Lujinxingia vulgaris: one gene and its partner. The protein of the gene in region 1 interacts with the protein of each later gene in a pairwise test. Links are inferred from orthologs where the notes say so. Each region holds a gene or a part of one and is shown in the gene's direction. Other genes may lie near its edges. The genes, in order: FRC98_RS06405 and rlmB.

Region 1 (14,309 bases):
CCTCGTCATCGATGTGCAGCGCCGCTTCGATCTTATCGGTGAGGCGGATTTTATAACCCGACTCCTGACGCTCAAACACCTCAAGCGAGGCGGGAAGCCCCGGCGCCGGGACCGAGAAGACGTTCTTATCGTCTTCACCGATGGTGACTTTAGGCGCGCTATCTTTGGTGAACGTCAACTCTTGATAGATCGTCCCGTTCCAGACTAGCGCGACGCGCAGGTTATGATTCTTCGGCTTCACCAGGAGCTCCGTTCACTCGGTTTTATCACCATCTGGCCGCACGTGGTGCGACGACTCTCGCCGACGCGGTCGGCCCGAACACCGCTTCAGTATACCCGAAATCGGGCTCAGAAAGCGGACAAGGGAAGATACGTTTTGCGTTTTCCGGCGTCAAGCACCCCTTCAAAAGGGTCATCCATCACCGGAACACCGCGTAAAACCTACATCATACGACACCACACCATCAACCCTGCTGACAAAACACGATGCGCTGCGTCATCGCGCAACCTGATCACCTTTAGAATTTGCGAAGCACCTCTGCGTCTTTTACCGTCGCCCTCAGTACGGGGCGTGGCCCGCGACATACGCGACGAGTTGAGCATGGCATCCATCTTCACAACCACACGTTCACGCTTTTCTATTGCAGGCCCGGGTCCCCTGCCCCTTGCCCTCTGCCTCATTATGGTGTCGAGTTCGATGGTGGCGAATTCGGCCTTTGCTCAGGAGTCCGAGCCCCTGCAACGCGTCAAACCCGGCGAGCTGCAGAGTTTTGAGGATGTCCGCATCGAGCGCATCCGTCCGCATGAGCTCAGCGAGATCACCCCGGGCCTGGGGCGCCCTGAAATTGCCACCGCCGAGAGCGCCGACCTCCCTCGCCCCCTCAATCGTGAAGAGCTGGAGCGCCTGCGCGCCATCGCCAACACACGCACCTCGCTGATCATGGCGCTGGTCATGCCGCCGCGGCCCTATCGGCAGGTACCGATGGTCTACATCGGACACGCCGTCTGGGTGCAGCCGGCCCCTGACCGGGCGCCGATCCTGATGAGCACATCCGACTGGCTCACAGACGCGAAGCAGATCTTCCTCATCGACGACGCCACCGCAGCCGCCATGCGCGAGCACGGGATTCCCCTGGCCAGCCGGCCCTCCCCCGGCACAAGCCGCCCCTCCGGCGAGGGCATCGAAGATCTCTTAAAAGAAGTTGGTGATGTGCTCATCGAGCTTCGCGCCGACCGTAGAGAGCCCAACCTCAACCTGGCTCACCTGAGCTTCGTCTCCGACGAGGCGGAAGCTCGCAGCCGGCCTCAATCCGGTTGGCCGCTCCATGACACCAGCCGACCGGCCCCGCCCATGATCTTTGCCTACTCCCCGGAGCGCCCGGGGCTCATTGAGCCGGTGCAAATCCACGATCTTCGCACGTTGGACGAGGCCTTTCAGTTCTACCTGCCCACCACATCGACCGCGATCCTCGGCGCGCCGCTCTTCTCCAACACCGGACGCCTTGTAGCGTTGAACGCGCTTCGCCACCCGGAGCGTGGCGAGGTCGGCCTGGCGGTGCCCCCCGGCGCGCTTAAGCATTTTGTCGACTCGCTCTCAAAAGACTGAGCCACGCGCGATGCCAACCTCTCCTTCAGGCAACGACGATGACCTCGTCGCGGGCGTCCAGGACGCGCTGCAACGCGCCGGAATCACCGCGGGCGACACCTTGCTTCTTGCCTGGAGCGGCGGGCGCGACTCCACCGTCTTACTCGATCTTCTCCGAAGACTTGCCACGCCACTTCAACTGAACCTGGTGGCCGCGCATATCGATCACGCCATGCGGGAGAGCTCCACGCGTGACGCCGCGCATTGCGAGGAGCAGGCCCACAGGTTCGGGCTATGCTTTGAGCGCGTCACCCTCACTGCGGGCCAGGTCACAAGCCAGGGCGAGGCGCGCGAGGCCCGCTACCTCAAGCTGGCCGAGCTTGCATTAGCTCACCGCGCCCGCGCAGTGCTCACCGCCCATCACGGCGACGATCGCCTGGAGAGCGCGCTGATCAACCTGCTGCGCGGGAGCGGGCTTGATGGCCTGGCAACCTTGCAAGAAGACGCAACGCTTCGCATTGAACATCACAACCTGCGGGTGCTCCGCCCCTTACTCTTCGCCTCAGCCCGCCAGGTCGCAGATTATGCACGTGAGCGCAACCTCACCTGGGTCGACGACCCCACCAACGCCACCGACCACTACCTGCGCAACCGCATCCGCCAGCAGGTGACCCCCCAGCTCCGAGCGATCGCCGGCGAGTTAAGCCCGGCGCGCCGCACGCTGGCCAACCTTGAGTCGGAGCATGAGGCCGCCGAGCACGCTGCAAATCAGCTCGAAACACGCGCTCGACGCCCGGCGCTGGAGCCCGACACACACGCCTTCGATGCCCACCTGCTCCTGAGCGCCCCACGCGCCCTCTGTTTCCGCGTCATCCTGCGCATCGCGCCCGCCTTCGACCGCGAGACCCTAGAGCGCATCGCAGCGCTCCTGCCCGACGCCTTCTCCATCACCCCGAAACATCTCAGCGCCCCGGGTTTTCTGGTCCGCGCGAGCCACGGCCGCCTGACGCTGCTCCCCGCCCGTCAGCGGGGCGGGCGCGATCGACTCCACCCCACGGCATCGCCAATAAAGATCGCCGCGACACCTCGGGGTGCACTCGACTGGCAGGGCTCCCACGTTCGGTGGTCGATCCTTCCCCGGGCGCAGGCCGCCCCCGACCACCCCGCGCGCCCCTGGCGCTGCCTGCTCCCGGCCCCCGCCGCACATCATCCACTCACGCTGCGCGGCTACCTCCCCGGCGACACGCTCACCCGCACTCGCCAGGATGGCACCCCGCAGAAGATCAAAGCCAGCGCGGTCTTTCAGGCCGCGCGCATCGGGGCCGACACGCGCTGGTGCTGGCCCTGTGTCGCCGACGCCTCCAACGACCTGATCTGGATCGCCGGCCTCTCCACCTCTTTCCCCCCGGATCCAACACACGCCAGCAGGCAAGTTTTGGAGGTGATCGTGCGCCCTTCCGCCGCCCTGAGTGCAATTCTTCAATGGCAGCGGAAATAACACCCCCTGAAAATCCCTTCTCCCCATCGACGCCGCTCGCATCATCCGCGGCCCCGCATCAGGGAAGCTCAAGCGCAGGCTGCGCTGTTGAACGCCCTTATGCGAGGTGTTATAGCTTGTCGGTCCGGCCGCCCGCATTTCATGCCCCCGCCGGACTCCCGCGCGCCAGCTCAGGTTTGCCCCTTAATGGCTCGCCATATACTCGACTTCGACGAGGCCAAACGTGCTCAACAAGATCCCCCTCCGCGCATCACTGATCTGGGGTATTCTCATCATCATGGTCGTGGTGGTTTTCAACATCATGACCGACACCTCCATCGACTCCTCCGAGATCTCCTTCAGTCAGTTCCGCAATGCGGTGGAGACGGGGCAGGTCGAAGAGGTCACCATCAAAGACCTCGAGGTCAAGGGCACCTTCTCCGAGGAGTTCGCCCGGGAGCACCACGAGGGTAAAACCGAATTCAACACCGTCGGACCTGTGGGCGAAGATCTTCAGGACATGCTCGCTGCCCAGCAGATCGAGTTCTCCTTTGATCGTGCCGACGAAGACGGCGTCTGGAAGACGATCCTTGTGACTTCCATCCCGCTGATTCTGCTGGTGATGGTCCTGATCTTCTTTATGCGCCAGTTCCAGGGCGGCGGCGGTGGCCGCGCGATGACGTTTGGGAAGTCGCGGGCGCGCCTGCTCAACGAAAATCAGAACAAAGTCACCTTCAACGACATCGCCGGCATCGATGAGGCTAAAGAGGAGCTCCAGGAGATCGTCGAGTTCCTCAAGAACCCCAAGAAGTTCACCCGTCTGGGCGGTCGCATCCCCAAAGGCGTCCTGCTGATGGGCTCGCCGGGTACCGGTAAGACCCTTCTGGCGCGCGGTGTGGCCGGCGAAGCGGGTGTTCCCTTCTTCTCGATCTCCGGCTCGGACTTTGTGGAGATGTTTGTGGGCGTGGGCGCCTCGCGTGTTCGCGACCTCTTTGAGCAGGGCAAGAAGAACGCCCCCTGCATCATCTTCATTGACGAGATCGACGCCGTCGGTCGTCACCGTGGCTCCGGCATGGGCGGCGGGCACGATGAGCGCGAGCAGACGCTCAACCAGCTCCTCGTCGAGATGGACGGCTTTGAGTCCAACGAAGGCGTCATCCTCATCGCCGCGACCAACCGCGCCGACGTCCTCGACCCGGCGCTGCTTCGCCCGGGCCGCTTCGACCGCCGCGTGATGGTCGCCCCGCCGGACGTCCGTGGACGCGAGCAGATCCTCAAGATCCACACCCGCCGCACCCCGATTGGCAAGACCGTCGATCTCAAAGATATTGCCCGCGGCACCCCGGGCTTCTCCGGTGCGGATCTTGAGAACCTGGTCAACGAAGCCGCCCTGCTCGCTGCGCGCTCCAACAAAGATCGCGTTGAGGCCATCGACTTCGAAGAGGCCAAAGACAAGGTCCTGATGGGCGCAGAGCGCAAGAGCATCGTGCTCACCGACGACGAGAAGGCCGTCACCGCCTACCACGAGTCGGGCCACGCCATTGTCGCCCTGCGACAGGCCAACACCGATCCGGTGCATAAGGTCACGATCATCCCGCGTGGTCGCGCCCTGGGTGTGACCCAGCAGCTTCCCACCAAAGATCGCTACAACCTCAACCGCGACTACGTGCTGGAGCGCATCGCGGTGATGATGGGCGGTCGCGCCGCCGAAGAGCTGATTTACAACCAGTTCACCACCGGCGCCGGTCAGGACATCAAGGTCGCCACCAACCTGGCCCGCCAGATGGTCTGCGAGTGGGGCATGAGCGAGAAGATCGGCCCGCTCTTCTATGGCGAATCGCAGGAAGCCAGCCTCAGCACCACGCGCCCCTACAGCGAAGACCTCGCCCGTGAGATCGACGCCGAGGTGCGCCGCATCGTCAAAGAGGCCTACCAGCACGCCTACCAGCTGCTTGAAGAGAACCGCGAGCTGCTTGAGTTGATGACCGAAGCGCTCCTGGAGTTTGAGGCGCTCGACGCCGACGAGATCCGCTACCTGGCCGAAGAGGGCAAACTCGACTGGATCCGCGAGGAACGCCAGAAGAAGATGGCCGAAGAAGCTGAGGAGGCCGATAAGGCTCCCAAGACCGGCTTCGCCTCCAAGATCAAAGAGCAGGTCCCGCCGGTGGGTCCGAACCTGGCGCCGTCCAACACCTGATGATGGCTGAGTAACCATGGCTTTTCTGGCAGCCCCCCGGCCCAGAGCACACGTGCCGACCCTCGAGGTCGGCACGCGCGCTCTGCCCTTTGGCAACCGCGCCTACATCATGGGCGTGGTCAACGTCACCCCGGACTCCTTCTCCGACGGCGGCGAATTTTTCGACGCCGATCGCGCCATCGCCCACGGCGTTGAGCTTGCGCAGGCCGGCGCCGACATCCTGGACATCGGCGGCGAGTCGACGCGCCCCGGCGCAGAGCCTGTGAGCCTGGAGGAAGAGCTGCGCCGCGTGATCCCCGTCGTTGAGGGGCTCGCACAGCGCACCGACGCCTGGCTCTCGGTCGACACCTACAAGGCCGAGGTCGCCCGCCAGGCCATCGCCGCCGGCGCCCATATCATCAACGACATCAGCGCGATGACCTTTGACGTCTCCATGATCGAGGTCATCGCCAACCACGATGTGGGGGTGGTGCTCATGCACACCCGCGACCGCCCGCAGACCATGCAAGACGATCTCAGCGAGGGCGACATCGTCGCAGAGGTCATCGAACACCTTGCAGATCGCCTGCGTGTGGCGCAAAACGCGGGCATCGCCCCCCGGCGCGTGCTCCTCGATCCGGGCATTGGGTTTGGTAAGAGTGTGGCTCAAAACTTCCGGCTTATCCGCGAGCTGGGCCGACTTCGTGAGCTTGGCTGCCCGATTGTGCTGGGCACCAGCCGCAAAAGCCTCATCGGCGCGGTCACCGGGCGTGCGGCCAACGATCGGTTGATGGGGACTGCGGCGACGGTGGCCTGCGGCATCTTCGCCGGCGCCGACATCGTGCGCGTGCATGACGTCGCCGAACTTGTGGATGTGGTCCGCGTCAGCGAAGCCCTCTGCGCGATGGAGGATATGACGTGCGCGCTTCTTTGATTTCGATACGCAATTTTTTTGCTACCCCGGGCGCTCTGGTTCACCATAGCCCCACTCGCGTCTCGGGGCGCCTCACCTGTTGAGTTAGCCTACCTCACGTCGCGCCGGGCGACGTCTACTGGCAGCGCATGGATCTTCTCTTCGACATCTTCCGGGTGGACTCAGGCTGGCAAGCCTTTTTCACCATCCTGGACATGACGATCGTCTTTATCGTCATCTACCGGGTGCTCTTGCTCATCAAGGGCACGCGCGCGCTGCAGATGTTGTTCGGGCTGATCTTTATCCTGATCTTCTTTTACATCTCGCAGGAAGATTATCTTAATCTGGCCACGACCCACTGGTTGATCGATATGTTTATCGCCAACCTGATCATTATCGTGGTCATCATCTTCCAGCACGATATCCGCCGCGCGCTCGCGCAGGTGGGCCGCGCGCCGCTGCTCGGCGGCGCCCGCTCCTATGAGGAGACCTCGGTTCTGGAGGAAGTCGTCAAAGCCTGCGTGATGCTCTCCAGCCGCAAGCTCGGCGCGCTCATCGCCATTGAACGTGAGGCCGATTTGAGTCACTTCACCGAGGAGGGCATCAAGCTCGACGCGGTCGTGACCAAAGATGTGCTCTTCACCCTCTTTTTGCCCGAACACCAGAACCCGCTGCACGACGGCGCGGTCATCATTCAGAAGGGGCGCGTCTCGGCGGCCGGCTGCTTTTTGCCGCTGACCATCAACCCGCGCGTCGAGAAGACGCTGGGGACCCGTCACCGCGCCGGCATCGGCGTGACCGAAGATACCGACGCGGCCGTGGCGATCGTCAGCGAAGAGACCGGCACCATCTCGATTGCCTATGAGGGCGAGCTGCACCGGGACCTGGACGCCAACGAGATGCGCTCGCTGCTGCAGAAGATCTACCGCGCCGGTACCACCGCCGCGCCGGCCGGCTCGTTGCTGGAGCGCCTGAAGTTCGGCTCCCAGGATCGCGACACGCCAGCCCAACCCGCCAGCGATGAGGCCGAGAAGGACGAGGTCTCCTCATGAGTTCTCTGACGCTGCGCACGGTGCTGCAACGCATCTTCGTGCACAACTTCTCGCTGAAGTTCATCGCCGCCGTGCTCACTCTGGCCCTTTACATCTGGGTCAGCGAGGATCGCGAGACGGTGGTCGCGAGCTTTGCGCCGGTACGCATCGTGGTGCCCGAAAACCAGGTGCTCGTCTCCGACCCGCTCGACCGGGTCAAGGTCACCATCCGCGGGCGCTGGTCGGACATCAACCGCTTTGATCCGAGCAATCTTGAGCCCATCCGCCTGGACCTGACGCCGGCCGACACCGACTCCATCGTCACGATCAGCGGCAATATGGTGCGCGTGCCGCCGGGGTTGCGGGTGGTCTCGATTGAGCCGAGCTCGATGTATGTGGAGCTTGAGCCCGAGGCCCAGCGCGTGGTGCCGATCATCCCGCAGACCACCGGTGAACCTCAGAGCTCCTATGTGGTCGAGGGGGTCGATGTGACGCCGAGGCGCGTGACCATCCGCGGGCCGCGCTCGCGCCTGGAACGCATCAACTCGGTGCAGACCGAGCCTGTCGACGTGGGCAACCGCAGCGAATCTTTTGAGCGCAACGTGCAACTGCGCGTCGAAGACGGCCTGGTGCGCGTGGAGTACGACAGCCGCATCAGCGTGCGGGTGCGCATCGGCTCGGAACTTATCACCCGCACCCTGGAAGACGTCCCCATCACCGGTGTGAACACCTCACTCGAGGCCAGCATCTCGCCGGCCACAACCTCGGTGACGGTGCGCGGTCCGCGTGGCCTGGTCGAGGCCCTCGACCCGGACGTGGTGCGCGCCGAGATCGATCTGAGCGACGAAGATCGTCGCCCGCCGGGCACCTTCTCCAAGACCGTGGAGATTCAGAACCTGCCGCCCGGCGTGGAGATGACCCGCGTTTACCCGGATCGCTTCCGCGTTATCACCACCGAGCGCTGAGCTGGCTTGCCGGCGATTCATCCGGTGCCGAGCTTCCCCGACACTTGCCTTGAAGTCCCCGGCCCGGCTTTAGCGGCCTCCCCGATCATGCTATGCACTGGGCGCGCGCGCGTAAGCGCGCCGCGCTGACGACGGCCTCTCACCCAGAAGGGACCACGCCATGACCACCCGACAGCTTTTTGGAACCGACGGCATCCGCGGCGTCGCTAACCAGTACCCGATGACCGCAGACCTGGCGGTGCGCCTGGGCCAGGCCATCGCGCAGCATTTTAAATGCCGCCCCGACGAGCGCCCCTTTGGCCACCGCACGCGCATCGTCATCGGAAAGGATACGCGCATCTCCGGCTACATGTTTGAGTCGGGCCTGGCCGCGGGCATCACCTCGATGGGCGCCGACGTGCAACTTGTCGGCCCGCTTCCCACCCCGGGCATCTCCTTTCTGACCACCGGGATGCGCGCCGACGCCGGCATCGTCATCAGCGCCAGCCACAACGCCTACCAGGATAACGGCATCAAGATCTTCGCCTCCGACGGCTTCAAGCTCCCCGATGAGGTGGAGCTGGCCATCGAAGATCTGGTGTTGAACGAAGGCAAGATTCAACCCAACACCGACCGCATCGGCAAAGCCGCGCGCATCGATGACGCCACCGGCCGCTACATCGTCTTTCTCAAAAACACCTTCCCGCGCGACCTTACCCTCGACGGGCTGCGCGTGGTTGTCGACTGCGCCAATGGCGCCGCCTACAAGGTTGCCCCGGCGGTGCTGCGCGAGCTCGGCGCCGAGGTCTTCACCCTGGGCGTGGATCCCGACGGCTACAACATCAACCAGGACTGCGGCAGCCTCCACCCGCACAACACCGCGCGCCGCGTGCGGGAGACCCGTGCCGATGTGGGCATCACGCTCGATGGCGACGCCGACCGGCTCATCCTCATCGATGAGAACGGCGACATCGTCGACGGCGACGGCATCCTGGCGCTCTGCGCCATCCACCTCCATGAGCAGGGCAAGCTTGCCGACAACACCCTCGTCACCACGGTGATGAGCAACGTGGGGCTGGAGGTCGCGCTTCAAAAACGCGGCATCAACCTTGTACGCACCTCAGTGGGCGACCGCTACGTGGTCGAAGAGATGCGCAACGGCGGCTACACCCTGGGCGGTGAGCAGAGCGGCCATATGATCTTTTTGGAGCACTCCACCACCGGCGACGGCATGCTCGCTGCACTTCAGGTGCTGGCGATCATGCAGCGCCAGAAGTGTCCGCTGAGCAGGCTTGCGCAGGTCATGAAGCCCTTTCCCCAGGTGCTGCTCAACCTGAAGGTTCGCGAGAAACCCCCACTCGAAGAGCTCGAGGCGTTTCAGAAGATGGTCCGCCAGGTCGAGAGCGAGCTCGCCGGCGAGGGCCGCGTGTTGGCGCGTTATTCGGGTACGGAGGCCAAGGCCCGCATTATGGTCGAGGGCCCCGATCAGCTGAAAGTACGCGCCTACGCCGAGGCGCTTCACGCCCAGCTGCGCGAGCTCATCGGCGCTTAAGTATGTTGATCTTTTCATGATTGCTTTGAGGAGTGTTTGATGAACCCCACCCGTATGCGCCCCCGCCTGGGCGTCAACGTCGATCATGTTGCCACCATCCGTCAGGCCCGCGGCACCCGCTACCCCGATCCGGTGAGCGCTGCGGCGATCGCCGAGCTCGCAGGCGCCGACCAGATCACCATTCACCTGCGTGAAGATCGCCGCCACATCCAGGACCGCGATCTGCGCGTCCTGCGCGAAACGGTGCAGACCCGTCTCAACCTGGAGATGGCCGCCACCGACGAGATGTACACGATCGCCATGGAGGTGCGCCCCGACATGATCACGCTGGTGCCGGAGCGCCGCGAGGAGCAAACCACCGAGGGCGGCCTGGCCGTCGTGGGCCAGGAGAAGTCGCTGGGGCCATACCTGGAGCGCCTGCGTCGATGCGGAGCCCACTTAAGCCTCTTCATCGATCCGGATCCCGCCCAGATCGAGGCCAGCGCTGGTCTCGGCGTCGACATCGTCGAGCTGCATACCGGCGACTTCTGTGAGGCGGCCCCTGAGTTTACCAACACGCTCGTCCCGTCGGAGTTTGAACACGACCACGAGTGGCGTCGCCTGCGTGACGCCGCCTCCCGGGCGGCCAGCGCCGGTCTCACCGTCGCCGCCGGCCACGGTCTGGACTACAAAAACGTGCTCGCCGTGGCCGCTATCCCCGAATTCGAGGAGTTCAACATCGGCCACAGCATCGTCGCCCGCGCCATCTACGTGGGCTTTGAGCGCGCGGTCGCCGAGATGATCGAAGCGCTGGCTGAAGGCCGCGGCCTGGCCGAGTGACGTGTCTGTCCGGCAGGGCTCTCCCCTGCCCTGATTTAGCGCCGAAGTGACCTATGCACCTTGTGACCCCTGAGTCGATGCGTGAGATGGATCGCCGAACCATTGAGGCGATCGGAGTCCCGGCCGAAGTGCTGATGGAGCGCGCCGCGCGCGGCGCGCTTGATGTCCTGCTGACGCATTTTCGCCCCTCGCCAGGCGCGCGCATCGGGGTACTCTGCGGCATGGGAAACAACGGCGGCGACGGCGTCGCGCTCGCCACGATGCTCGATCATCTGGGCTACCACCCGGTGCTCGTGCTCATGGGTACCCCGGAGCGTTTCGGCCCCGAAGCGCAGCGTTTTCATAAGGTCGCCGAGAACCTCATCGGCGACCGCCACCAGCTCAACGGGCTCGACGCCGCCGGGGTACGCCACGCGTTGAGCTCACTGCCTCCCTGCCAGCTGTGGTGCGACGCGCTGCTGGGCACCGGCCTCGATCGCCCCGTGGAAGGGCGCTTTGCCTCGGCGGTGAAGTTTCTCAACGAACAGCCCGCTCCGGTGTTTGCACTCGATACACCCAGCGGCCTCGACGGGCGCACCGGACAGGTGCTCGGCATCTGCACCCAGGCCGAGGTCACCGCGACCTTTGGTTTTCCCAAGATCGGGCAGCTTCTCGATCCGGCCCGAGGTTTTATCGGCATGCTCTGCCCGATCGATATCGGGATTCCCGCCCGGGTTCGCGACGCGGTCGGCGTGGAGGCGTTCGCGTTGGACGCCGACTGGCTCAAAGGGAAGATCCCGGCGCGGCCCACCCACGCTCATAAGGGCTCGGTGGGCAAGGTTGCGCTCATCGGCGGTCGCGCGCCGACCACCGGCGCGCTGACCATGGCCGCGCGCGGCGCGCTCCTGGGCGGCGCGGGGCTCATCTTCCCGGGCACCGATCCGCAGGGGGCGCTCAGCGCTCGCACCATCGCCGAGTTGATGCCGCGCCCGATCTTCGGCGACGCCGGTGAGCTGCACGCCGATGCGCTCAGCCAACTTCTGGACAAGAGCGATACGCTTGTGATCGGCCCGGGGCTCGGCACCGACCAGGCCGCACGCCAGGCGCTGCGTCACTGCCTCACCGCCACGCCGCGCCCCACCGTCATCGACGCCGACGCGCTCACGCTCCTGGCCCAGAATCGCGATCTTTTTCAGGCCGCCTGCGACCTGGCGGCATGCGTGCCGGTCGTACTCACCCCCCACCCCGGTGAGCTCGCGCGCCTGCTTGACCGCAGCGTCGACGAGGTCCTGAGCGATACGGTGGCCGCCACCCGCGAACTTCTCGCGCGCATCTCGGCGGTGATCGTGCATAAGAGCGCCGCGACGGTGGTCGCCGCCTCCGACAGCCCGTTGGGCCTCAACCGCACCGGCAACCCCGGGATGGCCACCGGCGGCATGGGTGATGTGCTCAGCGGTCTTATCGCCGCCTCGCTCAACGACCACCCCGACAACCCATGGCAGGCTGCCGCCATCGCCGTCTGCGTGCATGGACTGGCCGGCGACGCCGCCCGTAAAAAGGTGGGCACGCGTGCCACCACGCCCGGCGCACTCCTGGACGAACTCGGAGGGGTCTGGCGCAGGTTTGAGGCATGAAGCTCGGGCGTGGCCACCTCGGCATCCTCGCGATGACGGCAGCGCTCGCGCTGCCGGGCCTTGTGGGTTGCGATACGCCCTCCGATCCGGCGGCGCTGGGCACACTCTGCCTGCCCGCGACGCAGGGATGCCCCGATGCGGTGAGCCTCTCCCGCAGCGGTGTTGGCCGAAACGCGCTGGAGGTGGAGATCGCCACCGGGCTCGACGAGAGCGCCGCGCTCACGCTGACCATCACCACCCCTACCGATATCGGCCTCCCCTCCGAGACGCCGCGCGTCGATGAGCGCTGGCTCCTCGCCACCCGCGAGTACACCCTCGGCCCCGGTGAGCGCGTCGTCGAGCGCATCGAACCCTCCGAGCTGACCGTGGCGCCGGAGCTTACGCTGGAGCTTACGAGCAACGGCTCTGCCGGCCCGGTTGAGCTGAACTACCTCCTGATCTCGGAGCCCCTGGAGTGCATCGACGATAACGACTGCGCCCGCCGCGAGCGCTGTGAGCCCGTGTACGGACGCTGTGCCAACTGCCTGAGCGACTCCGACTGCGCGCCCACCCAGAGCTGCTCGCGAGAAAGCGGTCGCTGCTTTCCTGAGGCGCAGACCGGCTGCCAGACCACCTCCGGCGGTGGCCCGGCCGCCCTGCTAACGCTGCTAACGGCGTTGATCCTTCTGGCATGGAGACGTCGCCAGGGGCCCGCAGGGCCCGCCGCTTTCGCTGCAGCCACCCTCACCCTCGCCATGCTCACGCTGACTCCCGGTGAAGCCAGGGCGGCCCCGGGAGCCTCATTGAGCACGGGAGGTGGCCTGCGCCTGCTAATGGGAGAGGTCGCCACCGGTGCAAGCCCCGGCTGGGGCGTGGCTCTCAACCAGGAGTTTCGCTGGCGGTTTGCCGGCATGAGCCTGCACTTTATGAGCGGCAACCACGCCACGACCAACGACAGCCCGCCCTTTGATGCGAACGCCCAGACCTTCGCGTTGGGCGGGGGGCCCCGGGGATATTACCCGATCGGGCCGGTCGAGGCGCAGCTCGGCCTGGACTACATGCGCGTGGGCCTGGCCGGCACGGGGCTCGTTCAGAACACGGGCCTGGATCGCGACTTTCACGCGCTGGGAGGCGTGGCCGGAGCGCGCTGGAGTTTTGGGGATTTTCACCTGATCGGCCGCGCTACCTACCACCAGCTCGTCGACGCCTCAGGGGGCATGCTGGGCGTGGACCTGATGGTCGGCATGGGCTTTTAAGGGCGCCGCAAGGCAGCAACCAGACTCAGCTGGAGCGCTTCGACTCTTTCTCGCGCAGCTCTTTGAGGCGCGCCTTGAGCTTGCGGCGGCTGAGCACCCGGGCTTCGACCAACATCTCGGCCAGCGATTGCAGGATCGCCTTCTGGTACTCCACCTCACGCTCCAGGCGAGTGATGTGCTGACGCTGGCGGGCGACGACCTGCGCGAGCGTCGGCTCGTTCTCGGCGCCGTCATGATCATCGTTATCCAGAAACCCGAAGGGCTGGCGATCGATGGGGAAAAGCCCGGACTCACCGCTGTCGAAGCCGGGGGCCGAGCTCTGGTTGGGGTCGAGCGGGATCAAGCCGGAGCCGGTGCGGCTGTTGTAGTGGCTGTGGCTCCCGGTGCGGCCGCGGCGCTCAAAGCCGGAATTATTAAGTCGGCTGGAGCTGGACTGCTCGTAGGCATCGGAAGATGCGTCGAGCTCCGCATCAAAATCATTGAGCGCACCGGCCATATCGCCAAAATCACGCTCCGGCGCGCCCGCCCCCCCGGAGCTTCGCCGCGGCGAAGGCGGTGAGCTTGAAGCAACGCCTCGTGGCGCCCCGGCGCGCGCCGAACTTCCGGCGTCCGATCCGCTTCGCAGCGCGCTGGCCGCAGGCTTCGGTGTCTGCCGCGGCGCGCTCTCTTTGCCGAGCTGATGCTCCTCCAACGCGTCGGTGAACGCGTCTTCGAAGCCATCAAAAAAATCTTCCCCGGGCTGCGGTCCCGGGCTGGTGCTCTCACTGAGACTGGGCCTGGCGCCGCCGCCCCGGGCGTTTTTCACCAGATCAAAGAAAGGGTTATCTTCGGTGGCGGCGTGCAGATCGACCTGGCGGGTGGGGCCGCTGTCGTCGAGATGCACCACGCGTGTGGCCGGCTCGTGGGCGTCTCCCGGCATATGGCGCGGCGGCCGCGCTCGGGCCATCGCCGGGGGTTGCACCGG
Region 2 (14,485 bases), on another replicon or contig:
GGCGGACCATGATGGCGAGTTTGGGCTCGGTGATGCCGGCGTCGGGGAGCGTCGTCTCCAGGGTGTGGGAGAGGAGCTCGGCGAAGGCCTCGGCCTGAAACTCGTCGTTGGGGGCGGTGCGGAAGACCAGATCGTTGTCGGCCAGACCGCTGATGGTCTGGGCGGTGGCCGACGGGCTCATGATCAGCACATCGTTGGGGACGGTGATGTCCTGGCTGATGCTGATGGTCTGGCTGGAGTTAAAGCCGATGATGGCGCTGACCTCGGCGTTGTCGACAAGGTGCTCGGCAGCCTGGCGCGCGGTGGCGTTGCTGCCGGCGGTGTCGCAGACGACCAGCCCGATGGGGCGGCCGGCGATGCCGCCAAAGCCGTTGATGTTGTTGGTCGCCAGCAGGATCGACTCGAGCATCGGGGTGCCAAAGCCCGCGCCGCTGCCGGAGAGTTGCAGGACGACGCCCATCAGGAAGGGATCGTCGTGTTCGGTGTCGCCTTCGAGGCGCTGGCAGGGGCCGCCGGTGAGCTGGCGGCCCTGGTCTTCACCCGGGGCGGCGCACAAGCCGTCGGCCGAGCAGATCTGGTCGCCGGCGCAGTCGGTGTCTGAGGTGCACTGGTCCAGGTCCAGGGTGAGGCTGCAGCCGGAGCTGATGGCGAGTGCGGCGACGATAGGAAGAGCGAGGAGTGATTTCATCGAAGCGGGGGCGCCCATAAAGTCCTCAAACAAGAGCAGTGGGGGAGGGGCGAAGACGTACAGGTTTTTACCGTATTGGTGGCGGTGGGCCAAGCGCGGGTGGTAGGGAAGGCGAACGTTGGTCGAGTGGTTGAGGTCAGCGAGAAGATCGCGCGGTGTCTGGGCGATCGAGGTTCTGGCAGAAGGGAGAAGGTGTGAACGACGAGCTTGATTCATTCGATCGGGTGATGCGCTGGAGGGTGCGTCTGAGCGCGGTGGGCTACGCGCTCTTTGTGGCGGTGGGGCTGGCGGGGAGCTGGGCGGGGTGGTTGCAGGAGAACCCGACGCCGGCGGTGGTGTTGCTGGTGGGCTCCTTTCTGGCGTGGCCGCAGCGGGCGCTGCCGCGTTATTATAAAATCGATGAAGAGGTTGCCGGGGCGGAGCAGCTTCAGGCCGAGCGCGCGCGGCTCGACCGGCGGCTTCGGGCGATCCGCGGTTTGTATTTTCTGGGGGCGGTGGTGGTGCTCCTGGTGGTGCCCTGGGCGATGGGTACGAGCCCGATCTGAAGATGGGGCGACGATGTGATGTGTGGGATGGAAGTGATGATGGGTGATGACGATCAGGCTCGGGTGAGCAGGGAGCGCAGGATGCGGCGGATGACGTGGATGAAGATGCAGGGGCTGGGCGCGCTGGTGGTAGGGACGATGGCGCTGGGAGTGGGGTGCGCGTCCGGTGGCGAGGCGACGAAGGCGCTGAGTGCGGAGCAGTGTGTCAGTGAAGAGGGGCAGCGTTTTTTGACCTACTGCGCCTCCCCGCAGGCGGCCGAGCAGGCGCGGCGCTACGAGGTGATGGAGCGGGCGCGGGCGGCCGGGGAGTCGGTCGATGCGATGATTCCGCTGCCGACCGAAGGGGCGCCGGTGTGGGGGGAGGCCGATGCCCCGGTGACGGTGCAGGTCTTTGCCGATCTTCGATGCGGGTATTGTGCGCGAGGGCACCAGACGCTCAAGGCGATGATGGAGGCGCGGGAGGGCGTGCGGGTGCTCTACCGCTTCTGGCCCCTGAGCGACGATGCGGAGCTGGAGGGGGCGCATCGCGCGCTTGTGTCGGCCCAGGCGCAGGGGAAGTTCTGGGAGTACCTGGAGAAGATCTATGAAGCTCAAGGGGAGTTCGGAGAGCGCAGGCTCGAGGCGATGGCCACCGAGGTGGGGCTGGATGTGGCGCGCTGGCGAGAGGATCGCGACAGCGCGTACACCGAGCAGGTGATCGCCCGGGATCGCGCCATTGGCGAGCGGGTGGGGGTGCAGGGCACGCCGACCTATTTTGTAAACGGGGTGCGGGTGGTCGGGGCGGTGGAGCCTGCGGAGTGGATGGCCGTGGTCGATGGCGAGTTGGAGGCGGCCGAAGCGTTGCTGGATGCCGGGGTGGCGGCCGAGGCGGTGAGTTGGCGTCGCACTCTGGAGAATTATCAGCCGGTGAACTGGCAGGAGGTCGCCGAGGTTGAAGAGGAGGCCGTCGCGGAGGGCTTTGAGGTCGCGTACATTCCGGTTGGCGAGTCGGCGGTGAAGGGGGCGTCGGCGGAGGATGCGCGGGTGACGGTGGTGGTGTTTTCGGACTTTCAGTGCGGCTTCTGCGAGCGCGCGCGCCACACCTGGGATGCGCTGGTGGAGCGTTACGGGGAGCAGGGCTTGAGGCTTGTCTACAAGCATTATCCGCTGCCGAGCCACACGCGCGCCGCCCACGCTGCAGCGGCCTCGGTGGTGGTGGAAGATGGCGGCGATTTTTGGAAGATGCACGACCTGCTCTTTGAGGCCGATGGTGATCTGAGCGACGCGCGCCTGGAGGCGATGGCGCGTCAGGCCGGCTATGAGGGCGACGATCTTTACGAGCGGATGCGCAGCGATGCGGTCACCGCGCGGATTCAGGCCGACGTGGAGGCAGGCTACAACGCCGGCGTTCAGGGCACTCCGACCTTTTTCATCAACGGCATCAAACTCGCCGGGGCCTGGGAGGTCGATGAGCTGGCGCCGCTGATCGAGGATCAGCTTGAGCTTGCCGGAGTGCTCGCGGAGCTGGCCGAAGCTGAAGGTGAAGAGCTTTACCGGGCGCTGGTGGAGGTCAATCAGGAGCCGCCGGAGCGCTAACCTACGGCTGTGCCCCCGAGGGGTTGGCGGGGGCTTTGCGGCTGTGTTAATTTGGGCGCATTGAAGTGACATAACTGGAGGGCGCGCGACGACGTTGAGGCTGTAGACGCGCTGGATCACGCTTTAAGAGAGGTGAGCCATGCGGAGAAGTCTTGCGTGGGGTTGTGGTGTGCTGCGGGTGTGGGCGTTGTTGGGGATGGCCTCGTTGTGGGCGGGCTGTGTGTTGATGGTCGACGGGGAGGCCGCGCTGGAGCTGGGCGTCGACGCCGGCGAGGAGCCGGAGCCCGGGGCGGTGCGGGCGATGATCCTCGATGGGCCGGAGGTCGCGGCGGCAGGTGGCGCGGCGTATTTTGAGTTGGGCTGCGAGCCTCAGAGCTGTGAGCTGCAGTGCGCGCGGGATGGGGAGGCGTTTGAGAGCTGCGGATCGACCTATGTGTGGGAGGATCTGGAGGAGGGGGACCACGTGCTGGCTGCGCGTGCCTGGAAGGGGGATGAGGCCAGCGCGGAGGTCCGGTGGAGCTTCGATGTTGGGCCGCCGGTGGGGCTGGCGGTTGAAGGCGCTCTCAGGGCGTCGCGCTTTTTCCGGCAGGTGGGGGAGTTGACGATCGCGTGTGATGCGGCGGGCTGCGAGCTGAGCTGCGGGATGTGGGCGTTGGAGGAGGGCTGCGCGCAGGCCAGCTGCGGTAGCCCTCTGACGTGGAGTTGCGACGAGGCCGGGACGGTGGCGGTGGAGGTGCCCGGGCCGGGGCGTTACCTGGTGCAGGTGGAGGGGTGCGACCCGCAGAGCGGGGCGTGTGAGCGCTATGCGTCGCAGTTTGAGGTGGAGGCACCGCGCTGGCAGCAGGTCAGCGCCGGGGGGCGGCATAGCTGCGGGATTCTGGAGACGGGCGCGCTCTTATGTTGGGGAGACAACACCTCCCGACAGCTGGGCGTGACGCAGACCGAGGGGACCTGGCGAGCATGGCGAGTGGAGGGGCAGTGGGCCCAGGTGGCCGCCGGTGAGGCGCATACGTGCGCGGTGAATACGGGCGGGCAGCTCTATTGTTGGGGGGCCAATGAGGCCAAGCAGGTCTCACCGCAGGAGGCCAGCGCGCTCGGGGTGACGCGGGTGGGACAGCGCTCGGACTGGCAGGGAGTGGCGGTGGGCGCGCAGCATAGCTGCGGCTGGCGAGAGGGGAAGCTCTACTGCTGGGGTTCGGGTGCGTTCGGGCAGATCGGGCCGGCCAGCGCCATTGCGGATGGGGTGGTGGTGGAGATCGAGGCGGTCGAAGGCAGCTGGGCTGCTGATGTGACGGTGGGCGCGCAGCATAGCTGCGCGGTTGCCAATGGCGAGGTGTGGTGTTTTGGGGATCGACGCTACGGCGCGGTTGGCTATCTGGAGGGGGAGGGCGACTCGGGAGAGGTTCGCAAGGTGGGGGGATCCGAAGGCGTGACGCGACTTGTGGCCGGGGAGCTCTACAGCTGTGGGATAAGTGGTGCGGGCGATGTGCGCTGCTGGGGAGCGGTGCCCGTTGAAGGAGCGGTGCAGTCGACCGAGGCGTTTAAGCTGATGGGCGTTTCACAGGTGGCGATGCTCAGCGGGGGGCGCGGGCATATGTGCGCGATCGATATGCAGAAGGTGCTGCGGTGCTGGGGCAATAATGATCGCCACCAGATCAGCGGGCATATCAGCGAGATCGTCGCGCCAGTGACGCGCATCTTACCGGGGACGGAGTGGGAGAAGGTCGCCGCCGGCGACACGCATAGCTGCGCCATTGAGGATGAGACCCGGCGCTTGTTGTGCTGGGGCAACGCCGAGCACGGGCGTCTGGGCTCCGAGCCGAGCGGCACCCAGGTGGGGACGCCACGCGAGGTGGCCTGGGAGTTTTAGCCCGACACTCAAAAGCCGGGCCCCCGGGGGGGATCCCCGGGGGCCCGGCTGTCGATCTTCAGGTTATCGATCTTCAGGTTATCAAACTTCAGAGACCGAGGCGTTGGGGAAGGCGCTCTTCGAGGTTCTGGCGTGCGGTGGCCGGGGTATCGCCCAGGGCGATGATGTCGAACTTCCCGCGCTCGGCCAGGGGACCCACGTTGTAGAGGATGAAGCGGCCGGTGCCGGTGGAGGCGTCGTAGAGGTCATCGCCGAGCTGCTCGCAGAGCTCGGGGAAGGTGATGCCCTGGTGCGAGGGAGGCAGGTAGAAATCGGTGGCCACGTAGTGGGGGCGACTGCCCGGGAAGAGGCGATCGACCAGGTGCATGGGGGTGGAGGTGCCGCCCCAGCGGCCGTTGCATTCGGTAATGCGCGGGTGGGCATCGGGGCTGCTCGGATCGCCGGAGACGATGAAGTCAAAGGAGCAGCGGCCCACGTAGCCCAGCTGCTGCAGCGCGTCGCAGACCTTAAGCGAGGCCTGGCCCATTTTTGCGTTCAGGGCCTCAGGCAGGGTGGAGGGGCGGCTTCCCAGAAACATTTTCTCGGGGCCTTCGAGAAGTTGTTCATAGACGCCGTCGAGGCGAGGAGGCCCCTGGGAGGCGGGCGGGATCCAGACCTGGGTGGAGGGGGAGAGGTCGGTTTGAACCCACTCGACGATGAGCACGTCTTCACCCTCGCACCACTGGGTGCGGGTGAGGAAGGTCTCCACCAGGGTGAGCAGCTCCTCTGGCGAGGCGGCGCGAAGCTCGCGGGCATCGAGCACGAGGTTGCCCATCGCCGAGGCGCAGCGGGTGCGCTTTAAGCCGACCCAGTCGCAGCGCGACGCCAGCTCAGAGAGGGAGGATGCGATGGCGCGGGCGTCTTTTGCGCGCGCGGTCTCAACGATCCATTCCGGGCCCAGCAGCTCTTCGACGAGCGTGGAGAGGTGGCTCTTATCGTTGGCGATCCAGAGGGTGGGAGGCGGCGGGCCGAGCACCGCGCAGGGAAGATCGGTGCGGGCGCGCAGCGCCTCGGCCAGCTCCCAGACCGACGCGATGGCCATGTAGGGGTGAATGACCAGGCCGCCGGCCTCGCGGGCGTGGCTGGCCAGGCGGTCGAGGACCTCGGGGGTGTTGCAGGCCCGCGCGATGGCGCGGGGATCTTCGTCGGTGGCCAGGACAAGATCGGGGGCACCGAGCGCCAGGCGTTGCTGGCAGTACTCTTCGTAGCCCTCTGCCGGGGCAGTGCCGGCGGCGAAGAGGTCGCCGTCTTGAGCGCGCACACGGGCGCGGTGCTGGTACTGCTCAATGCCCACGATGCCGTCTAAGAAGGGGATGCCGGTGACGTCTTCGAGGTGCAGGTGCGGCCATTCGGCGGCATGGGAGTCGATGGCGAGGTGGCGGAAAGGTTGCAGCTCGGCATCCAGTTTCCAGCGCTCTCGGAGGTGGTCGGCGACGCGGCGCGCGTCGGCGCGATCGTGGTCAGTGAGGCCGGGGGTGGGCATGGTCACTCCAGAAGATCGAGGGATGAGGTGTTCGTGCCTGAGCCTATACCGCGTCGGAGAGGGTGGTGGCAAAGGTGCGTCGGGGGGCCAGGCACTCGTGCAGGTTAGAGAAGATCGGGTGCCAGGCATTCGTACAGGATTGAAAAGACCGGGTGCCAGGCACTCGTGCAGGTTAGAGAAGATCGGGTGTCAGGCACTCGTACAGGTTAGAGAAGATCGGGTGCCAGGCATTCGTACAGGATTGAAAAGACCGGGTGCCAGGCATTCGTACAGGTTAGAGAAGATCGGGTGCCAGGCACTCGTGCAGGTCAGAGAAGATCGGGTGCCAGGCACTCGTGCAGGTTAGAGAAGATCGGGTGCCAGGCACTCGTGCAGGATTGAAAAGACCGGGTGCCAGGCACTCGTGCAGGTTAGAGAAGATCGGGTGCCAGGCACTCGTACAAGATTGAAAAGACCGGGTGCCAGGCACTCGCACGCCAGGTTTCGATCTATTCGGTGTCTGCCGACGGTGAGGGCGCTGAGTCGTCGGTGGTGTCCCCGGCGTCGGGAGGGCTGGTCTCGGAGGTACCGGTGGGAGCCTGGGGGGGGGCGGGAGGGGGCGGCGGCTCCGGGAGGCCCGTGAGAGAGGGGGGGCGAGGGACGAAGGGGGTGGCGAATTGCAGGATGGAGGTGAGCTCGCGAGCGGAGTACTGGCCGGTGACGGTGACGTAGTCTTCGGAGTGGGAGCATTCCAGACGCTCGATCAGCGCGGCGATGCCGAGCATGCGGGCGGCGGGAATGCCGCCGATGATGCGTCGTTGGAGCGAGGGGCAGCTCTCGGCGAATGAGGCGGCCTGGGACTCGGAGCGGAAGCGAAGATCGATGGTCAGGCGCGGGTTGGCCGGGTGAGTGAGGCTCAGGCGAACTGCCTCAAAGCGCGGGAGGGTTCCGATGCCCGGGGCGTAGTAGACGAGGCCCGACGCGCTGATCAACGCGATGGTGTTTTGTTCTTCGGCGACCTCTTCGATGCGGCGCAGGCCGTCAAGGAGGCGGAAGTTCTCGGGGAGTTGGGCGCCGTCGGCGATCTCGGAGTCGGACGCGATACGCCGGTCGAAGTGGCCAAACCAGCCGGGCTTTCCGACCAGCGCCAGGCCTCGGGCGGCGAGCACAACCTGGCGGGGATCGCGGTAGCGACCGGTGTCGGGAACGAGCGCGCGCGCGGGACGGCCGCCTTCGCTCCAGGGGGGCGGCTCGGCGAAACGACCGTCGAGAAGTTCGCGAAGCTCGCTGTTGTCGTAGCGGTGGCGCACCGCCAGAAAGGTCTCGTGGAGGTGGTTGGGGTTGGCCGAAGCCATGAAGATGGCGTCGAGCTCGGTGATCGGATCGAGGCCGGTAGTTTCCAAAAGGATGCGGTAGTCGGGGACGGCCTGAATCAGCCGGGAGGCCTGCTGCTGGTAGGGCGCGCCACGCAGTCGGTCGAGGCGCACCAGCGCGGTCATGCGCGCGTTGCCCGGTCCATAGTGACGCATATCGGGGAGGTTGCTCGGGCTGGAGCGATCGATGGCGGGCACCGCCGGCGCGTCTGCGCTGGCCGGCGAGGGCGGATCCTCCGCGACCTCGGGAGACGTCGACTCTTCACTCGCCGCGTTGCGATCCTCGTCAGGGGGAAGTGCCTCTTCGGGCGCAGCGGAAGCGGTCGCGGGAAGATCGTTTTGAGGTTGGGGCTCCGGCGCTCCGGCCGCCTCTTCTTCCCGGGCTTGAGGCTCGGGAGCTTCGTCGGCCGCAGGCTCCTCGTTTGCGGGCTCGCTCGGAGGCTCTTCATCCGGGACCTCAGGCTCGGGAGGCTCCTCCTCCGCGAGCAACGCGCTGTGCATCAGCGGCTCCTCCCAGTCGGTCTCGCGCTGCGGGTCGAAGTCTTCGCTGCCGTGGCCGATGCCCTCAAGCTCGGCGAATCGCCCGATCCACTCACTGTCCAGACCCACCTCGGGAGCGGCGTCAGCGAAGATCACCGGCAGCGCGCCCAGCGCGTGCAGGAGAAGGCTGAGCAGCAGCGTGCGCACCAGCGTCACGCGAACTCGGGGCGCGTCGGGCGGCGACTTCACGGACGTCTCGGCGGCCGCGTGCTGTGGGGGGCTGGTCTCAGAGGAGGTCATAGGCACCGAAAATAGAGGAGTTCGGCGAAACGATCGGATCGGTTGAACGTCATCGGAGCGTTAAATATTTAGCACGGAAAAGAATCTGACTAGACGTTTGAGCAGGGGTGTCCAAACTTTCTGAGCGATGTCATGGAAGTGCGAGAATGAAAGTCCGTGCGCTATCCGTTAAGGTGGTGCCCGGCGTTTACTTCAACGATCGGGCGCATGGTCGCCGTCCGAGACGCATACCACAGCTGTCACCCGCGAGATGCTATCCTATGACGCACACACCTCATCACTCGCCGCCCCCTCACCGCCCGCACCATCCGTCGCAGAGCATGCCGGAGAATAAGCCCTCGCAGATGGCCTGGGCGGCGCTTTTCTGCGGGGTAGGGGCGTGGACGCTGTTGCCGGCGGTGGCCGCGATCGCAGCGGTGATCTGCGGGCATATCGAGCGGGGGCATATCCGTCGAGGGGAGTCTCCCTCGGCGGGGCTGACCGTGGCCACGGTGGGGATGATCCTGGGGTACATCCAGCTGGGGCTCGTCGCGCTGGGGATTTTTGCGATGGTCGTCATCTTCGGGTTGATGGCGCTGGGGATCGCAGTTCTCTAAGAGGGCGCGCCTGAAGTGGGAGGCGTGCGATCGCAGTGAAGCAGGGCGGGCGTGATTGACACGACGCGGCGGCAGGCGTTTATATGCGCCTGCTCGCGCCACCGGTGCGCCCGAACTGGCCCAACATAACTGCAGAAGATGGAACGGAGCCTATGCGACTCTCCACGATGTTTGTCCCCACTCGAAAAGAAGATCCGGCGGAGGCCGAGGTCGTCAGCCATCAGCTCCTGGTTCGCGGCGGATTTATCCGCATGCTGGCGCGCGGGATCTATGATTTTCTGCCGCTGGGCTGGCGCAGCGTACGCAAGATCGAGCAGATCGTGCGCGAGGAGATGGACCGCGCCGGCGCCCAGGAGGTGCATCTTCCGGCGGTGCAACCTGCCGAGTTGTGGCAGGAGTCGGGACGTTGGACGCATTACGGCGCGGAGCTTCTGCGCTTTCGCGATCGTAAGGGCGCGGAGTTCTGTTTCGGTCCGACCCACGAAGAGGTCGTGACCGACATGATCCGCGGTGACGTGAAGAGCTACAAACAGCTCCCGCTCAACGTCTATCAGATCCAGACGAAGTTTCGCGACGAGACGCGCCCCCGCTTCGGGCTGATGCGCGGGCGCGAGTTCATCATGAAGGACGCGTACTCCTTTGATGTGGATGAGGAGGGCGCGCTGCAAAGCTATGACGTGATGTTTGAGGCCTACCACCGCATCTTCAAGCGGCTGGGGCTGGAGTATCGGGCGGTGGAGGCCGACACCGGTAACATCGGCGGGAGCCGCTCCCATGAGTTCCAGGTGCTTGCGGAGACGGGCGAAGACGAGATCGTCAGCTGCACCGAGTGCGGCTATGCGGCCAACGTGGAGAAGGCCGAGATTCGCCTGGAGGTTGCCGAAGCCGGCGAGCCCAGCGGCTCGGAGCTTGCGACGCTGCGCACCCCGAAGGCGCGTACGATCGAGGAGGTTTCGGCGTACCTGAAGCGCCCGGCGCAGCTGATCGTGAAGACGCTCGTGTATATGGCCGACGAGAAGGCGCTGATCGTCCTGACGCGCGGCGATCACCAGGTCAATGAGCTCAAGCTCAAGGCGTACCTCAACGGAGAGCTGGGGCGCGATGTTCAGGAACTTCGCATGGCCAGCGACGCGGAGGTCGAGGCGTTGACCAAAGCGCCGGTGGGTTTTGCCGGCCCGGTGGGCGTAGAAGGCGTTGAGATCATCGCGGATCTTGCGGTGGAGCCGATGGTCGATTTCATCGTCGGCGCGAACCTCAAAGACAAGCACCACGTCAACGTCAATCACGGGCGCGACTTTGAGGTCAGCGCGTTTGTGGATCTTCGCCAGGCCGGCGCCGGCGATATCTGCGGGCGTTGCGGCGGCACGCTGGAGGCGCATCGCGGCATCGAGGTGGGCCACGTCTTCTTCCTGGGCGACAAGTACTCCAAAGCGATGAACGCCAACGTGCTCGACGAGAACGGTGAGCATCGCCCGATGCAGATGGGGTGTTACGGGATCGGCGTGACGCGAATTCTGGCGGCGGTGATCGAGCAGAACCACGATGATGACGGCATCATCTTCCCGATGGCTGTGGCGCCCTATCAGGTGGTGATCTGCCCGCTGCACCTCAAAAATGAGCTTGTGGTCTCCGAGGCCGAGCGCATCTACAACGAGCTGCAGGCCGCCGGCGTGGAGGTGATCCTCGATGATCGCGATCTTCGGGCGGGCAATAAGTTCAAGGACGCCGATCTCATCGGGATCCCGGTGCGTCTGACCCTGGGTGGACGGGGCGTGGAGAATGGGGAGGCGGAGCTGAAGATGCGGCATCAATCCGAAAACGAGATGGTGCCCTTGAGCGAGGTTGTGGACCGCATCAAAGCGTTGATTGAGGACGCGCGAGGGGAACGATGAGCGATCTGGGAGCTCGCGCCGCGGAGCTGGTGCGCGAACGGGTTGTCGTGGCGCTGGACTTCGACACCCTGGAGGAAGCACTCCAGCTTGTGGACACGCTTGGCGAGCGGGTGGCGCGTTATAAGGTCGGGATGCGACTGTTTACGCGCTATGGCCCGTCGATCCTGCAAGCGCTGGAAGCGCGGGGAGCGAAGGTCTTTCTGGACTTGAAGTTCCACGACATCCCCAGCGTGGTCAGTGACGCGTGCGCGGCGGCTGCGGAGCATCCCAGCGTCTTTATGCTGACGGTCCACGCCAGTGGCGGCGAGGCGATGCTGCGGCAGGCAGTGCGGGGAGCGGAGCGGGGGCGCCCCGATGATCCGCCGCTTGTGGTGGCGGTCAGCGCGCTGACCAGCCTCAAGTCTCGGGAGCTCCCCTCGGTGGGGGTGGGCATGGGGGTGACCGACTGGGCGGAGAAGCTCGGCGCGCTGGCGCTGAAGTCGGGGGTTGATGGTGTGGTCTGTTCGGCGCATGAGGCCGAGGGGCTGCGCGCCCGCGTTGGCGCGAAGCCTGTGCTGGTGACCCCGGGCATCCGTCTGGAAGATGTGCACATCGCCGGCGACGATCAGGCACGCACGATGACGCCCGGGCGCGCGATGGCCTCGGGGAGCACGTATCTTGTGATCGGCCGCCCGATCTATCAGGCGCCCGATCCGGGCGCAGCGGTCGACGCGGTGTGCGACTCGGTGGTGAGCTGGTTGGAGGAGATCCGATGATCGTTTTTGGTGTGCACCCGGTCGAGGAGGTCCTCGCGAGGGCACCTCGTTCGGTCGAAGAGCTCTACGTGGTCGGCCAGCTGGGCGATCCGAAGTTCGAGAAGATCGCACAGGTAGCTGAGGATCGACGTCTGAGCGTGCGCTCTGTGAGCGCAGAAGAGATGGATGAGCTCTGTGAGGGAAACCATCAACGCATCGCCGCGAGGGTGGGCTCCTTTCCCTACGCGAGCCTGGGGGAGGTGATCGAGCGTGTGGGCGATCGCAGCCCGGCGTGTGTGCTGGTGCTCGAGCAGGTGCAGGACGCAGGGAACCTGGGCGCGATCCTGCGCAGCGCGGCCGCGTTTGGCGTGGACGCGGTGATCGTGGCCAAAGATCGCGCCGCAGGCGTCAGTGCGGCGGTGGTGCGTGCGTCTGCGGGCATGGCGTTTCATGTGCCGGTGGTGCAGGTCACCAACATCGCTCGTGCGTTGCGTGAGCTTAAGGAGGCAAACTTCTGGGTGGTTGGCACCCTGGCCGAGGGAGGAAGCGCGCTCTGGGAGCAGGACTGGTCGATGCGTGCGGCGCTGGTGATGGGCGGAGAGCATCGTGGGATCCGCCCGAACGTGGCCAAAGAGTGCGATTTCAGGGTGACGATTCCCCTTCGTGAGGGCGTTGAGAGCTTAAATGTGTCGGTAGCGGCGGCTGTAGCGCTCTACGATCGCGCACGATCGCTAGGAATGACGCCGAAATGAAGGAAATGACGTGGAGTGAAAAAAGCGGTCGCTTTTCGCTTGACACTCTTTCGAGGGGACTATATCTATCTGCCCCTGCTGACGGGGCCGCACAACGCAAGACGCGGTCATCGAAGTAACCGACAGCGTTTGCTGGCGTAGCTCAATTGGTAGAGCAACTGCCTTGTAAGCAGTAGGTTGCAGGTTCGAGTCCCGTCGCCAGCTTTTTTCGAGAAATGAGGTTGACTCGGCTCTCGAAGTCACATAGTAGGAATCGCGCCCGGTGGGGTTCCCGAGCGGTCAAAGGGACCAGACTGTAAATCTGGCGGCTCAGCCTTCGCAGGTTCGAATCCTGCCCCCACCATGAGAGACGTTCTGACCGAAACGAAAAACCGGGTCAGTCAGCGCGGGAGTAGCTCAATTGGTAGAGCATCAGCCTTCCAAGCTGAGGGTTGCGGGTTCGAGTCCCGTCTCCCGCTCTCAAACATAGCGAGTCAACGATGCAGCGACGTTGATGAGCGTTCATGCCCTCGTAGCTCAGCAGGTAGAGCACTTCCATGGTAAGGAAGGGGTCATCGGTTCGAATCCGATCGAGGGCTTACGGCAAAGCCACTGGACGCATGAGCCCCTGGAGACAGGGGCTCAGCGATGTTGTCAGGTGGCAACGTCGTGCGGTCCAAAAGTGACCAGGCGCTGCCCGTCCAACCCAAGCATTTGTCCAAACGTACATTTGGCGTCCAAACCGCCAGAGGAGTTGAGAATCATGGCCAAGGAGAAATTCGAGCGCACGAAACCCCACGTGAACGTCGGGACCATCGGTCACGTCGATCACGGGAAAACCACCTTGACCGCGGCGATCACCCGAGTGCTCTCCGAGGCGTCTGGCGGTAAAGGTATGGCGTTCGACGAAATCGATAAGGCCCCGGAAGAGCGCGAGCGTGGTATCACGATCTCGACCGCTCACGTTGAGTACGAGACGGCCAACCGTCACTACGCTCACGTCGACTGCCCGGGTCACGCTGACTACGTCAAGAACATGATCACCGGTGCGGCGCAGATGGACGGCGCCATCCTGGTGGTTTCGGCCGCTGACGGCCCCATGCCGCAGACCCGCGAGCACATCCTTCTGGCCGGTCAGGTCGGTGTGCCGGCGATGGTGGTGTTCCTCAACAAGGCCGACATGGTCGACGATGAGGACCTGCTTGAGCTGGTCGAAATGGAAGTTCGCGAGCTTCTGAGCAAGTACGACTTCCCCGGCGACGACATCCCCATCGTGATCGGTTCGGCGCTTCAGGCGCTTGAAGGCGAGTCGGGCCCCTACGGTGCCGACGCCATCCTGAAGCTGATGGAAGAAGTCGACCGTTACATTCCGCTGCCCGAGCGCGACACCGACAAGACCTTCCTGATGCCGATCGAAGACGTGTTCTCGATCTCGGGTCGCGGTACGGTCGTCACCGGTCGCATCGAGCGTGGTGTGGTCAAGCCTGGCGACGAAGCTGAAATCGTCGGTCTTCAGGAGAAGCCGGAGAAGACGGTTGTTACCGCCGTCGAAATGTTCCGCAAGTTCCTCGACGCCGGTCAGGCTGGCGACAACGTCGGTTGCCTCCTTCGCGGTATCAAGAAGGAAGATGTCAAGCGTGGCCAGGTTCTGGCCAAGCCGGGCAGCGTGACCCCGCACACCAAGTTCGCCGCCGAGATCTACGTGCTGACCAAGGAAGAAGGTGGACGTCACACTCCCTTCTTCGCCGGTTACCGCCCGCAGTTCTACTTCCGCACCACCGACGTCACCGGTGAGATCATCCTGGAAGAAGGCGTTGAGATGGTCATGCCTGGCGACCGCATCACGGTTACCGCCAACCTGATCACCCCGATCGCCATGGAAGAAGGTCTGCGCTTCGCGGTTCGCGAAGGTAGCCGTACCGTCGGCGCCGGCGTCGTCACCAAGATCATCGAATAAGATGATAACGCGCCTCCCGGAGAATCTTCAGGAGGCGCGATATAGACCCGCAATGGGCCATCGTTGCCACTAACGATGAAGGACAGGGCGCCCCATGCGCCCTGTTCTACCCTGTAGCGCGGTTTAGGCCAGTAGCTCAGTTGGTAGAGCATCGGATTCCAAATCCGACGGTCGGGGGTTCGAGTCCCTCCTGGCCTGCTTCCCGAAGGAATCGGGATTTTACGCGCGGGGCCTCATTACGAG

Evidence for each region.
Region 2: the proteins of FRC98_RS06405 (region 1) and rlmB interact in binary tests that used the Escherichia coli proteins (3 or more experiments, as listed by UniProt). The link is inferred for Lujinxingia vulgaris from one-to-one orthologs.

The regions. Positions count from the first base shown.
Region 1 is NZ_VOSM01000002.1:704,119-718,427, reverse strand. What follows is about bases 10,008-12,830. They hold FRC98_RS06405 (NAD(P)H-hydrate dehydratase), read left to right. Parts: upstream 10,008-10,550; coding sequence 10,551-12,110; downstream 12,111-12,830. Other genes in these bases: FRC98_RS06400 (dickkopf-related protein), read left to right, coding at 12,107-12,830; FRC98_RS06410 (pyridoxine 5'-phosphate synthase), read left to right, coding at 10,008-10,497. In the rest of the region: FRC98_RS06450 (AgmX/PglI C-terminal domain-containing protein), read right to left, coding at 1-241; FRC98_RS06445 (hypothetical protein), read left to right, coding at 698-1,606; tRNA lysidine(34) synthetase TilS, read left to right, coding at 1,617-3,083; ATP-dependent zinc metalloprotease FtsH, read left to right, coding at 3,307-5,259; folP (dihydropteroate synthase), read left to right, coding at 5,312-6,172; diadenylate cyclase CdaA, read left to right, coding at 6,301-7,203; FRC98_RS06420 (CdaR family protein), read left to right, coding at 7,200-8,147; glmM (phosphoglucosamine mutase), read left to right, coding at 8,308-9,678; more of FRC98_RS06410, read left to right, coding at 9,733-10,007; more of FRC98_RS06400, read left to right, coding at 12,831-13,345; FRC98_RS06395 (GspE/PulE/PilB domain-containing protein), read right to left, coding at 13,371-14,309. UniProt on the Escherichia coli protein: Bifunctional enzyme that catalyzes the epimerization of the S- and R-forms of NAD(P)HX and the dehydration of the S-form of NAD(P)HX at the expense of ADP, which is converted to AMP.
Region 2 is NZ_VOSM01000015.1:35,448-49,932, forward strand. The notes cover bases 10,440-13,438. They hold rlmB (23S rRNA (guanosine(2251)-2'-O)-methyltransferase RlmB), read left to right. Parts: upstream 10,440-11,571; coding sequence 11,572-12,306; downstream 12,307-13,438. Other genes in these bases: FRC98_RS19220 (proline--tRNA ligase), read left to right, coding at 10,440-10,820; pyrF (orotidine-5'-phosphate decarboxylase), read left to right, coding at 10,817-11,575; tuf (elongation factor Tu), read left to right, coding at 13,049-13,438. Also shown: FRC98_RS19185 (ABC transporter substrate-binding protein), read right to left, coding at 1-706; FRC98_RS19190 (hypothetical protein), read left to right, coding at 883-1,233; FRC98_RS19195 (DsbA family protein), read left to right, coding at 1,324-2,808; FRC98_RS19200 (RCC1 domain-containing protein), read left to right, coding at 2,948-4,678; FRC98_RS19205 (preATP grasp domain-containing protein), read right to left, coding at 4,767-6,200; FRC98_RS19210 (hypothetical protein), read right to left, coding at 6,689-8,281; FRC98_RS21795 (DUF4190 domain-containing protein), read left to right, coding at 8,653-8,928; more of FRC98_RS19220, read left to right, coding at 9,081-10,439; more of tuf, read left to right, coding at 13,439-14,242. UniProt on the Escherichia coli protein: Specifically methylates the ribose of guanosine 2251 in 23S rRNA.